3 regions of the Faecousia intestinalis genome follow, and region 3 is predicted to be linked to each of the others. Evidence: predicted binding sites of a transcription regulator. Region 3 holds the regulator's gene; each other region holds the start of a gene.

Region 1 (4,297 bases), on a different contig from region 3:
AGCCGCAGGTGCGGCGGGCGACATTCATCTTGCTCTGGTCGGTGTTGCCGCAGTTCGGGCAGGTCCAGACGAGCTTGCCGTCCGTGTCCTCCAACACCTCGATCTCGCCGTCGTAGCCGCAGACCTGGCAATAATCGGACTTTGTGTTCAGCTCGGCATACATGATGTTGTCATAGATGAACTTCATGACCTCGAGCACGGCGTCGATGTTGTTCTGCATATCCGGCACCTCGACATAGCTGATGGCGCCGCCGGGCGAAAGGGCCTGGAACTGCGACTCAAAGGCCAGCTTGTCGAAGGCGTTGATCTTCTCCGTCACATGGATGTGATAGGAGTTCGTGATATAGCTCTTGTCCGTCACGCCGGGGACGATGCCGAAGCGCTTCTGCAGACACTTGGCAAATTTGTAGGTCGTGGATTCCAGCGGCGTGCCGTAGAGGCTGAAGTCGATGTGCGTCTCCGCGCGCCACTTGGCGCAGGCCGCGTTCAGATAGCGCATAACATCCAGCGCAAACGGCGTCGCCGAGGGATCGGTGTGGGACTTGCCCGTCATATACTTCACGCACTCATACAGGCCCGCATAGCCGAGCGAGATGGTCGAATAGCCGTTGTAGAGCAGCTTGTCGATGGGCTCGCCCTTCGGCAGGCGCGCCAGCGCGCCATACTGCCACAGGATGGGGGCCGCGTCGGACAGCGTGCCCTTCAGGCGCTCGTGACGGCACATCAGCGCGCGATAGCACAGGTCCAGCCGCTCGTCGAAAATTTTCCAGAACTTGTCCATTTCCTTGCCGGAGGACAGCGCCACATCGACAAGGTTCAGCGTCACGACGCCCTGGTTGAAGCGGCCGTAATACTTCGGCTTGCCCGGCTCATAGTTCCCGGCATTGGCCACGTTGTCCCAGCCGTTGCCGGAGGAATCCGGCGTCAGGAAGCTGCGGCAGCCCATGCAGGTGTAGACATCGCCGTTGCCCGGCGTCTCGCCCTTCGAGAGCTTGAGCTCGCGCATTTTCTTCTCGGAGATATAGTCCGGCACCATGCGGCGCGCCGTGCACTCCGCAGCCAGCCGCGTCAGGTAGAAATACTTCGAATCCTCGTGGATGTTGTCCTCCTCGAGCACATAGATGAGCTTCGGGAAGGCCGGGGTGATCCACACGCCCTTTTCGTTCTTCACGCCCTGATAGCGCTGACGGAGCGTCTCCTCGATGATGATGGCAAGATCGTGCTTCTCCTGCGGATTGCGCGCCTCACCGAGGTACATGAACACCGTGATGAACGGCGCCTGGCCGTTCGTCGTCATGAGCGTGACGACCTGATACTGGATGGTCTGCACGCCGCGCTTGATCTCCTCGCGCAGGCGCTCCTCGACGATCTTGGAAATACGCTCCTCCGCGGCCTCGGCCCCGAGCTCACGGATCTCGCGCACCACACTCTCGCGGATCTTCCGGCGGCTGACGTCCACGAACGGGGCCAGATGCGTCAGAGAGATGGACTGACCGCCATACTGGTTCGAGGCGATCTGCGCGATGATCTGCGTGGCGATGTTGCAGGCCGTAGAGAAGGAATGCGGCTTTTCGATGAGCGTGCCGGAGATGACCGTGCCGTTCTGCAGCATGTCCTCGAGATTGACGAGGTCGCAGTTGTGCATATGCTGGGCATAGTAATCCGCATCGTGGAAGTGGATGATACCGGCCTCATGCGCCTCGACGATGTCGCGCGGCAGCAGGATGCGGCGCGTGATGTCCTTCGAGACCTCGCCCGCCATATAGTCGCGCTGCACGGCGTTGATGGTCGGATTCTTGTTGGCGTTCTCCTGCTTAACCTCCTCGTTGTTGCATTCGATGAGGGACAGGATGCGGTCGTCCGTCGTGTTGGACTGGCGGACAAGGCTGCGGGTATAGCGATAGGTGATATAGCGCTTGGCGACCTCGAAGGCCCCGTGCGCCATGATCTGGTCCTCGACGAGATCCTGGATCTCCTCGACGGACAGGCTGCGGTTCATTTCCTCGCAGCGGATCTCGACGGCCTGCGCGATGCGGTCGATCTGCAGCGGCGTCAGGCGCTCGGCCTCCTCGGCCGCATTGTTGGCCTTTGTGATGGCCACGATGATTTTTTCGATGCGGAACGTCTCTTCCGCTCCGTTTCTCTTGATGATCTTCATGGTATTCTCTCCCTAGGCTTTGCCCGTTTCTCTGTGTTACTCCGAATTCTCGATCCTTTCAGAACGATCCCAGCCGTTTCCCGCTGCGCATTTTTTTGAGGCAGTGCAGCATCCGGTCGTCGTTCACGCACCCCTATTATACTATATCTTGTGGTTATTTCAAGTCCTAACCACAAGATTTTCCAAAAAACTTTTTAACGGGCCGGAATGCCTTTTTTCGCAGCAGGGCTTTCCTTTCCGGCAAAAGCGCGTTATAATGAATATGAACTTACGCTCTGGAGTCATGATTATGAAACGAATCGTCACCATGCAGGACCTGTCCTGCATCGGAAAATGCTCGCTGACCGTTGCGCTGCCGGTGCTCTCCGCCATGGGGCTGGAATGCGCCGTGCTGCCGACGGCCGTCCTCTCGGCGCACACCGCCTTCGAGGGCTTCCGCTATGAGCCGCTCTCGCTCACGTCGGTCGCGGACCACTGGCAGCAGCTCGGCCTGCAGTTCGACATGATCTACACCGGCTATCTCGGCGGCAGGGCTCAGGTGGATCAGGCGCTCGACTTCTTCACGCGCTTCCCTGCCATGCGGCTCGTGGACCCTGTCATGGCCGACCACGGCGCGCTGTATGCCGGGCTGGAGCCGGACTTTCCCGCCGTACTCCGCACGCTCTGCGCGCAGGCTGACCTCATCACGCCGAACATCACGGAGGCCTGCCTGCTGACCGGGCTGGAATACCGTGAGACGCATGACGACAGCTACATCCGCACGCTCCTGGAGCGGCTGCTCGCGCTCGGGGCGCGCACGGCCATCCTGACCGGCGTCCGGACGGAGCCGGGCCGCGTCGGCGTGGCGTGCATGGATGCCGCGGGCTCGGTGTCGCAGTGCAGCGCGCCATATGTTCCCGCCGTGTTCTACGGCACGGGCGACCTGTTCGCCAGCACCTGCGCAGGCGCGCTGACGCTCGGCTGGAGCGTACACGATGCCATGGAGCTGGCCTCCGCCTACGTTGCGGACACCATCGCCGAGACCCGGCGCGAACCGGACGCCCGCTGGTACGGCGTGAGCTTCGAAGCGACCATCCCCCAACTTCTCCGCCGCATGGCGCAAAGGAGGCCCTCCCATGCAGAAAATTGACCGCACGCGGCGGAAGCGCCGCTATCTCGTCCTGTCGTTCTTCGTGCCGTTCGGCGTGATGCTGCTGTGCTTCGTGCTCGGCGGCCTGTGGCCGTTCGGCGACCGGCAGGTGCTGGCGCACGACATGTGGCATCAGTATTACCCCTTCTTCGTCTCGTTCCGGGAAAAGCTCCGCTCCGGCGGCTCGCTGCAGTACCTGCGCGAGGCAGGCATGGGCATCGGCTACCTGCCGCTGTATGCCTACTATCTCTCCAGTCCCCTGTACCTGTTGTCCGTGCTGGTCCCGGCGTCGCTGCTGCGGGAATTCTTCGCGCTGCTCGTTCTGACGAAGATCGGACTGGCCGGTCTGTTCTTCGCCGTCTTCCTGCGGACGACGTTCCGCCGGAACGAGCCTGCGCTCGTGCCGTTTTCCATGATGTACGCCCTGTGCTCCTTTGTGGCGGGCTACTATTGGAACATCATCTGGCTCGATGCGCTGGCCCTCCTGCCGCTGATGCTGGCGGGCATGGTCAGCCTGCTGCGCGAGGGCCGCTTCCGCCTGTATACGCTGGCGCTGGCACTCTCGCTGCTGTGCAACTACTATCTTTCGTTTTTCTGCTGCATCTTTGTCGGGCTGAGCTTTTTTGTCTGGTGCATCTGCCGCTGGGACGGCTGGAAGAGCTTCTTCCGCCGCTTCTGCCGCATCGCGCTGTGCACGCTGCTCGGCGTCGGCATGGCAGCCGTTCTGCTGCTGCCGACGCTCTACGGCCTGCAGAACACCCACTCCGCCGGAAACGAAGCGCCGGAGCTGCTGGCGCTGAACATCGCAGAGGACGCCTCCGGCAAGGCCGCGGAGGGCCAGAGCACGCTGGACCTGCTGAAGGAGCAAACGCTGCCCGGCCTCGCCTACGGCGCGCGGCGCGTGCTGGCCAACCTGCTCACCTCGACGGAGCCGACGAAGATGGAGGGCCTGCCGAACGTCTACTGCGGCTTTGCCGCTGTGGTGCTGGCCGTGTTCTTCCTGTGCTGCA
Region 2 (4,297 bases), on a different contig from region 3:
ACTGGCGGCTGACGGACCTGCTGCTCCTGCTGTTTGCGGCGGTCTCGGGGCTGGTCCTGCTGACGGGAGAGCGCAGCGCGGGCCTGATGGTGCTGCTGCGCCCGACGCGGCGCGGCCACGGCGCGCTCTACTGGCGCAAGGCCGCCGCCATGCTGGCAACGGTGCTTGCGGGCGTCGTGCTGCTCTATGGCGCGAATCTGGCCGTTTCTGCCGCCGTCCTCGGGCTGGGCGACCCGGCGCGCCCCATCCAGACGATCCCCAGCATGCAGAGCTGCCCGGTCCCGCTGACGGTGTTTGGCTGGCTTTTGTGCTTTTTGGGCGAAAAGCTCCTGTGGGGTTGGGCCGTGGGGGCGCTGTTCTTCCTGCTGTGCACCACGACGGGCCGCGCGTGGGCCGCGTTCCTGCTTGCGGGCGGCGGCGCGGGGCTTGCCCTGCTGCTCGGCAGCCGCGGCTCACTTTGGCCCCGGCTGCTCAGCCTCAGTTGTGCGGCCGAGGTCGAGGAGAGCTGGCGTGGCTGCATTTATCTGAATTTCTTTGGCCTTCCGCTCCGGCAGACGGCGCTGCTTCCCGCTATGCTCCTGCTGCTGACGGTGGGTGGCTGCCTCGGCGGCGCGGTGGTGTTCTGCCGCACGCAGGCGGTCCAGCCGGTGCGCCAGCGCCGGGGCCTGCCGCTGCCGCGCCTGCGGCACACGGTGCTGCTGGCCTATGAGGCGCGGAAGCTTCTGCTCACGGGCGGGGCGCTGCTGGTGCTTGCGGTGTTCGTGCTGGTGCAGATCGGATCTTATCGCGATTTTCGGGCCTATTTCAATGCGGACGAATGGTTCTACCGCGCGTATTCCGAAAAGCTGGCAGGCGAGCCGACGCCGGAAAAGAACGCTTATCTTGCCTCGGAGACGGCCCGCTTTGCGGAGCTGCAGAACGAGCTTGCGGACTATGCCCGCATCACGGAGGGCAACGAGGATGCGCTGCAGTTCATGGCGCGCGACGTTCTCTCGGCCCTGCGGGCGCAGGACGGCTTTGAGAAGGCAAAGCAGCAGTATGAGCAGCTGCAGCCGGGGCAGTCCTATGTCTATGAGACGGGCTATAACGTCCTGCTAGGCTACTTTGGTGTGCAGAAGGACCTGCTGGACCTTGCGAAGCTGTTCTTCTTCCTGACGGTCGCGCTGTCCGCCGTGTTTGCCATGGAGCAGGAGACGGGCGTTGCCGTTCTGCAGACGGCGGCCGGGGCGAACGGGCGCGTGCTGCGGCGCAAGCTGCTGCTCACGGCGGTGCTGGTGCTCCTGATGGTGACTGCGGCCTTCCTGCCGCGCCTGCTTGCCGTCCGCGGGGCCTACGGACTGCCGGAGTGGGGCGCACAGGCAAACAGCCTGCCCCTGCTGAGCGGCGTGCCAGCGGGCTGGCGCATCCGGACCGTTCTGGGGCTGCGCGCGCTCATGCATGTGCTGCTCGGCGCAGGCGGTGCGGCGGTCATCCTGCTGCTGTCGCGCAAAACGCGCAGCACCATCCAGACGATGCTCATCGCGGCGGGCATTCTCGTAGTCCCGACGGTCGCGGCCGCACTACTCTGGTAGAACGAAAAAAACAGACTGCCGGCGGGCCATTGCGGCTCGGTCCGGCAGTCTGCCTTTGTGCAGTTTTTCTGCTGGTTATGCATCGTCCTCTGCGGCGCGCAGCGGGCGGCGGCGGAACAGCAGCGAGATGCACCACAGTCCCGCGAGGCCGACGATCGTGTAGATGATGCGGCTGACGACGGCCGTCTGGCCGCCGAAGATCCAGGCGACCAGATCGAATTTGAAAATGCCGACCAGCCCCCAGTTGATCGAGCCGATGATGCTCAGAATCAGCGCAAGCATGTCCATCTTGATTTCCCTCCTGTTGTCATATGCTGTGGATAGTATGCACACCCGGTGCGTAGATTATACGGAAAATCGCGGGTCTGCCGAAAACGGCCCCGATTTTTTTGTGCACTATTTCAGCCGGGCCGCGCTTGACAGACACCGGAACTTGCAGTACGATATATGCGTTTTGTGCCTGCGCGGTACTACCATATCTTGTGTGCGAGAGGAGACAGTCATGACGCAGAAAATGATCCGCAAGCGGGACGGGCGTCTCGTAGAATTTCATACAGAAAAGATCCGGAACGCGATCTGGCGTTCATTCCTCGGTGTCGGGCAGACCGGCATGGAGGACGTCTCCGACGCGCTTGCCCGCAAGGTGGAGACCATGCTCGAGCTGGAGGGCTGCGAGCCGGAGGTCGAGCATGTGCAGGACCTTGTGGAGCAGGTGCTGATGCAGGAGGGCTACGGCCGCACAGCCAAGGCCTACATCCTCTACCGCGAGGAGCGCAGCCGCGCGCGGCAGGTGAATTCCAGCCTGATGCGCAAATTTGAGGAGATCACGTTCAAGGATGCCGCCGATTCGGACATCAAGCGCGAAAACGCCAACATCGACGGCGACACCGCCATGGGTACCATGCTGCGCTACGGCTCCGAGGCCGCCAAGCAGTTCTCCGAGTCCTTCCTGATGAAGCCGGAGTATGCCACGGCGCATGAGCGCGGCGATATCCACATCCACGATCTTGATTTTTACGCCCTGACGACAACGTGCTGCCAGATCGACCTGCTTTCGCTGTTCCACGGCGGCTTTTCCACCGGCCTCGGCCATATCCGCGAGCCGCAGGGCATCGCGTCGTATGCGTCGCTGGCCTGCATTGCCATCCAGTCGAACCAGAATGACCAGCACGGCGGCCAGAGCATCGTGAATTTTGACTATGCCATGGCCGAGGGCGTCGCCAAGACGTACCGCGCCTGCTACCGCCAGAACCTCAGCCGTGCGCTGGAGCTGCTGTGCGGCGTGACGCCGACGGATGCCCAGCTCCGGGGCTTTGCGGCTTCACTGGCCGAAAAGGGCCTGACTCCGGCGCTTGCCGGGCAAAAGGCCTATGACGATGCCGAGGCGGCGCAGCTCAAGGCTGCCTTCGGCTGCGTGGAGGGCGATATCCGCCGCGCGCAGGAATTCGCTGCCCGCCGCGCCGCAGAGGAGACGGACCGCGCGACGTATCAGGCCATGGAATCGCTTATCCACAATCTGAACACCATGGAGTCCCGCTCCGGCTCGCAGACGCCGTTTTCCTCCATCAACTATGGCATGGATACCTCGCCGGAGGGCCGCCTTGTGATGAAAAACCTGCTGCTCGCCACGGAGGCCGGGCTTGGCAGCGGTGAGACGCCGATCTTCCCCATTCAGATCTTCCGTGTGAAAAACGGCGTGAATCTCAACGAGGGTGAGCCAAACTACGACCTGTTCCGGCTGGCCTGCCGCTGCAGCGCCAAGCGCCTGTTCCCGAACTTCTCGTTCCAGGATGCCCCGTTCAACCTGCAATATTACAAAGAGGGCCATCCCGAAACGGAGATCGCCTATATGGGCTGCCGCACGCGTGTGGTGGCGAATGCCTACGATCCCTCCCGCGAGGTCACGGCGCGGCGCGGCAACCTTTCCTTCACGTCCATCAATCTGCCGCGGCTCGCCATTCTGGCACGCGGCGACCGCGAGGCCTTTTTCCGCAGCCTTGATGAGATGCTCGACCTTGTCGTCGGCCAGCTGCTCGAGCGGCTCGAGATCCAGAGCCGCCGCCGCGTGCGCAATTTCCCCTTCCTGATGGGGCAGGGCGTCTGGCTGGACTCCGAAAAGCTCGGCCCGGACGATGAGGTGCGCGAGGTGCTCAAGCACGGCACGCTCTCCATCGGCTTCATCGGCCTTGCCGAGTGCCTGAAGGCGCTGACCGGCGCGCACCACGGTGAAAGCGCCGAGGCGCAGGCACTCGGACTTGAGATCATCGGCCGCATCCGCGACCGTGCCGACCGAGAGTCGGCGGCCCGCGGCCTGAACTTCTCCTGCCTTGCCACCCCGGCGGAGGGCCTCTCCGGCCGCTTCGTCCGGATGGATGCCAAGCGCTTCGGCGTGATCCCCGGCGTAACGGACCGTGAGTATTACACGAACAGCTTCCATGTGCCGGTGTATTATCCGATCTCGGCCTTTGACAAGCTCCGCATCGAGGCACCCTATCATGCGCTGACGAACGGCGGCCATATCTCCTACATTGAAATGGACGGCGATCCGCTGCAGAATCTGCCCGCATTCGAGAAGGTCGTGCGCTTTATGGGCCAGTGCGGTATCGGCTACGGCTCCATCAACCACCCGGTCGACCGCGACCCGGTCTGCGGCTTTAACGGCATCATTGGCGATACCTGCCCGCGCTGCGGCCGCCGCGAGACGCCGGACCAGCCGTTTGAGCGTA
Region 3 (4,297 bases):
CCGTGACGGTCTCCTTCTGCGCCGCGCCGTCATAGACGCTGTAGAGCAGGAACATCGGCCCGTAAAACTCCAGTGCCAGCTGCATGGCGGCCTCGTCCGAATCCGCCAGCCTGCGGAAGATCGCCGCCATATACTGCAGCGGCCCGCCCGCCAGATAGTCCTGATACAGCTGCGCGAGCTTCGGCTCGCGGTATTGCTCCAGCGTCAGCATCCGGCGGAAATTCGCGGCAAACGGCTCCTTCGTCCAGTGGTCGAACTGCGCCTCGCTGTAGGCGCGGATCTTGCCGACCGGCGTATGGAGATAGGCCTCCGCAAAGCCGTCCGGCTCCGTCTCCGGCATCTCATATTCCGCTGCGCGGGCATAGTCCATTTCGTTCATCCGCTCCACGATCCGGTCCAGAATTTCCTGCTTGCTGCGATAGTGCTTATACAAAGCGCCCTTTGTGATGCCGAGCTGCTTTGCGATGTCGCTCATAGAGGTCCCCAGATATCCACTCTGCGCGAACAGCTCCAGTGAGACCTCCAGAATGCGCTCTCTGGTATTGCCTGCCATGTACGCTCCCCTTTCGTAACCGTTCGGTCACATTTATATTATAGTAACCAATCGGTCACTTGTCAAGCACAATTTTGCAGAGGTTCGCCGCACCGCTGCATTTTCCCTGCCCGGAATTTGCTTTTTCGGCAGAAAAGGTGTATAATAAGAAGCTGGACAGTTGGAAAGGAGGCGGTCGTATGGGCCCCATTGCCGTATTTGATTCCGGTGTCGGCGGACTGAGCGTCCTGCGGGAGCTGGTCGCGCAGATGCCGAGCGAGCATTTTCTCTACTTCGGCGACTCGGCCAACGCGCCCTATGGCACGCGCCCGACCGCAGAAATTCGTTCTCTGACGCTCGCCCATGCCGAGCGCCTGTTTGACCGGGGCGCAAAGGCCCTTGTCGTGGCCTGCAACACAGCGACATCCGCCGCCATCGGTGCGCTGCGCGCCCGCTGGCCGGATCGGGTCATCATCGGCATTGAGCCTGCGCTCAAGCTGGCCGTTTCGCGCCATCCCGGCGGCTGCATCGGCGTACTGGCCACGGAGGCCACGCTCCGCGAGGAGAAATTTGCCGCCCTGCTGCAGCGCTGCGCCGAGAACTGCCATATTTTGAAATGCCCCTGCCCGGAGCTGGTGGAGTTCGTCGAGCGCGGTGAGCTGACCGGTCCCGCACTGGAGCGCTGCCTTGCTGCGCGGCTTGCCCCGGTGCTTGCCGCCGGGCCGGACGCCCTTGTGCTGGGCTGCACCCACTTTCCCTTCGCCGCCGGGGCCATCCGCCGTGTGGTGGGGCCGGACGTCGAGCTGCTGGACGGCAGCGCGGGCACGGCGCGCGAGACAAAGCGCCGCCTGCTGGACGCGGGGCTGCTGGTGCAGCAGGGCGAGGGCAGCGTGACGATCGAAAACAGCCTGGATTCCCCCGCCATTCTGGCGCTGTCGCGGCAGCTGCTGCACGCGCCGATCTTCCCCGGGCGGGAAAGTTTCGACAAATAGCGACTTGTTCTCCAACTTTTCGTCCGGTGTTTTTCTGCCCGTTGTCGAATAATGAAAGGAAAAGCGAAGTTTTCGACTGATTTCTTCCTTTCGTTGTCGGAATATGCAGAAATTTCACCGTAGCGCGCAGGTCGGTTCTGTGGTTCAATAGGAACCGGAGGTGGTCCCATGAAACACAGAACGCTGATCGGCCGCGCCGGGGTGCGCTGCGCGGACGGACACCGCGCCCGGCTGGACTATTATCTGCTGCGCTCGGGCGGGCGCTTCGGGCTGGAGGTCCGCATGCGCCGCGGGCAGGAGCGATGCCGCGCCTGCCTGCCGGAGCTCTCGCCCACGCCGCGCGAGGTGCTGCGGCTCGGCCGCACACTGCACCGCGGGACGGTCACGCCCTGCGCCGTGCGGGACGTGCTGGAGGAGCTTCTGTCCCGCTGACGCAAAAAAGCAATGGACAAATTTGACAGGATTTGATAAACTAAAAGAAACGAAACAAAAGGGGAAAATTGCCATGAAATGTCCCTATTGCAGCTATCCCGAGAGCAAGGTCGTCGATTCCCGCCACTCGGACGACGGCCTGAGCATCCGCCGCCGCCGCGAATGCCTGCAGTGCCAGCGGCGCTTCACGACCTATGAGACCGTCGAGAGCCTGCCCATCGTGGTGGTGAAGAAGGACGGCAGCCGCCAGTCCTTTGACCGCAATAAAATCCTCAACGGCATGCTCCGCGCGTGCGAAAAGCGCCCGGTCAGTCTGGCCGCGCTGGAGACGGCCGCGCTGGACATCGAGCAGATCCTGCAGAACTCCCTCGAGCGCGAGGTCAGCACCGGCCAGATCGGCGAGCTGGTCATGGAGCGGCTCAAGCCGCTCGACGAGGTCGCCTATGTCCGCTTTGCCTCGGTTTACCGCCAGTTCAAGGATATCAACAGCTTCATGCGCGAGCTGAACAAAATTCTCGAGGAAAAGTGAGGCGCAGAACTTGCTGCCTTATCTGGAAACATATGGAAATTCCGGACGAAGCCGCGGGAAAAGTTGCATTTTCTGCAAAAAAACGTTGACAAAACGCGTTCTCTGCGCTATGATTACGGTAATTAAAGAAAATCCGGCGGTTTGTCCTTTGACGCGCCTCTCCTGCGCATTCGCGCCGCCGTTCGCATTCTGAAGGGGGAATTCCAGATGAAGCAGTATCAGAAGCCCAAGGTAAATTACGAGAATTTTGCGCTGGCAGAGCATATTGCAATGTGTGATTACCAGATCGGTAGTGGTGATCCTATACAATGTAAAATTATCAAGGATAATTATGATGGCGATGGTGCAGACTTTGTAAACGGTTTTGCTGAGACAGAACCTCATGTCACCAAATGCGATTTTATTGTTCCAAACTATTGCTATACCAACGGTGCTGATATGCCGAAAATTTTCCAGTCCTGACTCTCTGTGGAATCGATCTCTTTCTCCATCGCAGGCTGTGAGATCCGCCTGCTGATGCCGTTCCGGCCGGAGGTCACGCGCGGCTTCCAGCCCTTCCTCTGTGCGCCCGGCGAAGCACCCCTGACTGTCTCGCTGCTGCCCGTGCAGGCTCTGCCCGAGGTCCGCGGCCGCGAGCTTCTGCGAAATTATGCCTTTGCCGTCTTCCGAACGGAGGACGGCTTTTTTCGCGTCTTCCACGACCGGCGTGAGGGCGACCGGCCCTACGCCGTCGGCCATTTGGAGCAGGACGGGCGCGAAACCATCGAATATCTGGAGGCCGACCGGGGCTTTTTCTCCGAGACGGCCAACTGCTTCTCCCACATTGCCCTCGAGGCCCTGCTGCTGCAGCGGGACGCCATGATCCTGCACGCCTCGTTCGTCTCCACGCGCTACGGCGGGCTGCTGTTCTCCGGCGTATCCGGCATCGGCAAGTCCACGCAGGCGGACCTCTGGCAGCGCTATGAGGGCGCGGAGCTCCTTAACGGCGACCGCACCGTGCTGCGCCGCATGGACGGCGTGTGGACGGCCTTCGGCTCGCCATACGCCGGGTCCTCGAACTGCTTTGTAAACGAGAGCCGCCCCGTGCGCGCCATCGTCCTGCTGTCGCAGGGCAGCGCGTGCTCGCTGCGCCGCCTCTCCCCCGCCGCCGCGTTCCGCGGCCTGTATGCGGGAATGACCGTCAACCTATGGGACGACCGCTATGTCGCGCGGGTCTGCGACCTGCTGGCGGCGCTGGACGTTCCCGTCTACGCCCTGACCTGTACGCCTGACCGCGCCGCGGTCGACTGCCTGAAAGCGGAGTTGGAACATGAAACAGCCTGAACGCTATGTTGAACCACGCCTGACACAGTATCTTTTTGACCGCGCCAGCCGCACACTCACGCCGCTGAGCGGTACCTTTGAGCTTTCGCCGGTGTGCAACCTCGCCTGCAAGATGTGCTATGTGCGTAAGACGCCCGCCGAGGTCGCCGCCTCGCCGCGTCCGCCCGTCGGGCTGATCCAGTGGCTGTCCATCGCCGAGCAGGCGCGCGACGCAGGCATGCTCTACCTGCTGCTGACCGGCGGCGAGCCGTTCCTGTGGCAGGACTTCTGGCCGCTTTACGAGCGGCTGAGCACGATGGGCTTCCTCATCTCCATCAACTCCAACGGCACCCTGCTGGATGAGGCCCGCGTGGCCCGGCTGGCCGAGCATCCGCCCACACGCATCAACATCACGCTCTACGGCGCGGGCAATGAGACCTACGAAGCCCTGTGCGGCCGCAGCGGTATGTTTGACCGCGTGGACCGCGCCATCACCCTGCTGCGGCAGGC

What was found. Region 3 encodes NrdR, which represses ribonucleotide reductase genes. Its sites were predicted from a motif close to CACNANATNTNGTG; they were not measured.
Region 1: a site for NrdR is predicted at 2,298-2,311, ahead of nrdD (anaerobic ribonucleoside-triphosphate reductase). Genes of this name have one in related genera too.
Region 2: a site for NrdR is predicted at 2,043-2,056, ahead of WMO66_RS07060 (anaerobic ribonucleoside triphosphate reductase). Genes of this name have one in related genera too.

Annotation. Positions count from the first base shown of each region.
Region 1 is NZ_JBBMFF010000240.1:280-4,576, forward strand. Features, by position in the region: gene nrdD (anaerobic ribonucleoside-triphosphate reductase) at 1-2,158, opposite strand, end outside; gene WMO66_RS10115 (pyridoxamine kinase) at 2,448-3,287, shown strand; gene WMO66_RS10120 (YfhO family protein) at 3,274-4,297, shown strand, end outside.
Region 2 is NZ_JBBMFF010000205.1:61,501-65,797, reverse strand. Features, by position in the region: gene WMO66_RS07070 (hypothetical protein) at 1-1,571, shown strand, start outside; gene WMO66_RS07065 (DUF378 domain-containing protein) at 1,647-1,859, opposite strand; gene WMO66_RS07060 (anaerobic ribonucleoside triphosphate reductase) at 2,074-4,297, shown strand, end outside.
Region 3 is NZ_JBBMFF010000158.1:9,506-13,802, forward strand. Features, by position in the region: gene WMO66_RS04110 (TetR/AcrR family transcriptional regulator) at 1-553, opposite strand, end outside; gene murI (glutamate racemase) at 733-1,524, shown strand; gene WMO66_RS04120 (DUF6514 family protein) at 1,693-1,956, shown strand; gene nrdR (transcriptional regulator NrdR) at 2,030-2,485, shown strand; gene WMO66_RS04130 (hypothetical protein) at 2,693-2,947, shown strand; gene WMO66_RS04135 (hypothetical protein) at 2,954-3,808, shown strand; gene WMO66_RS04140 (radical SAM protein) at 3,795-4,297, shown strand, end outside.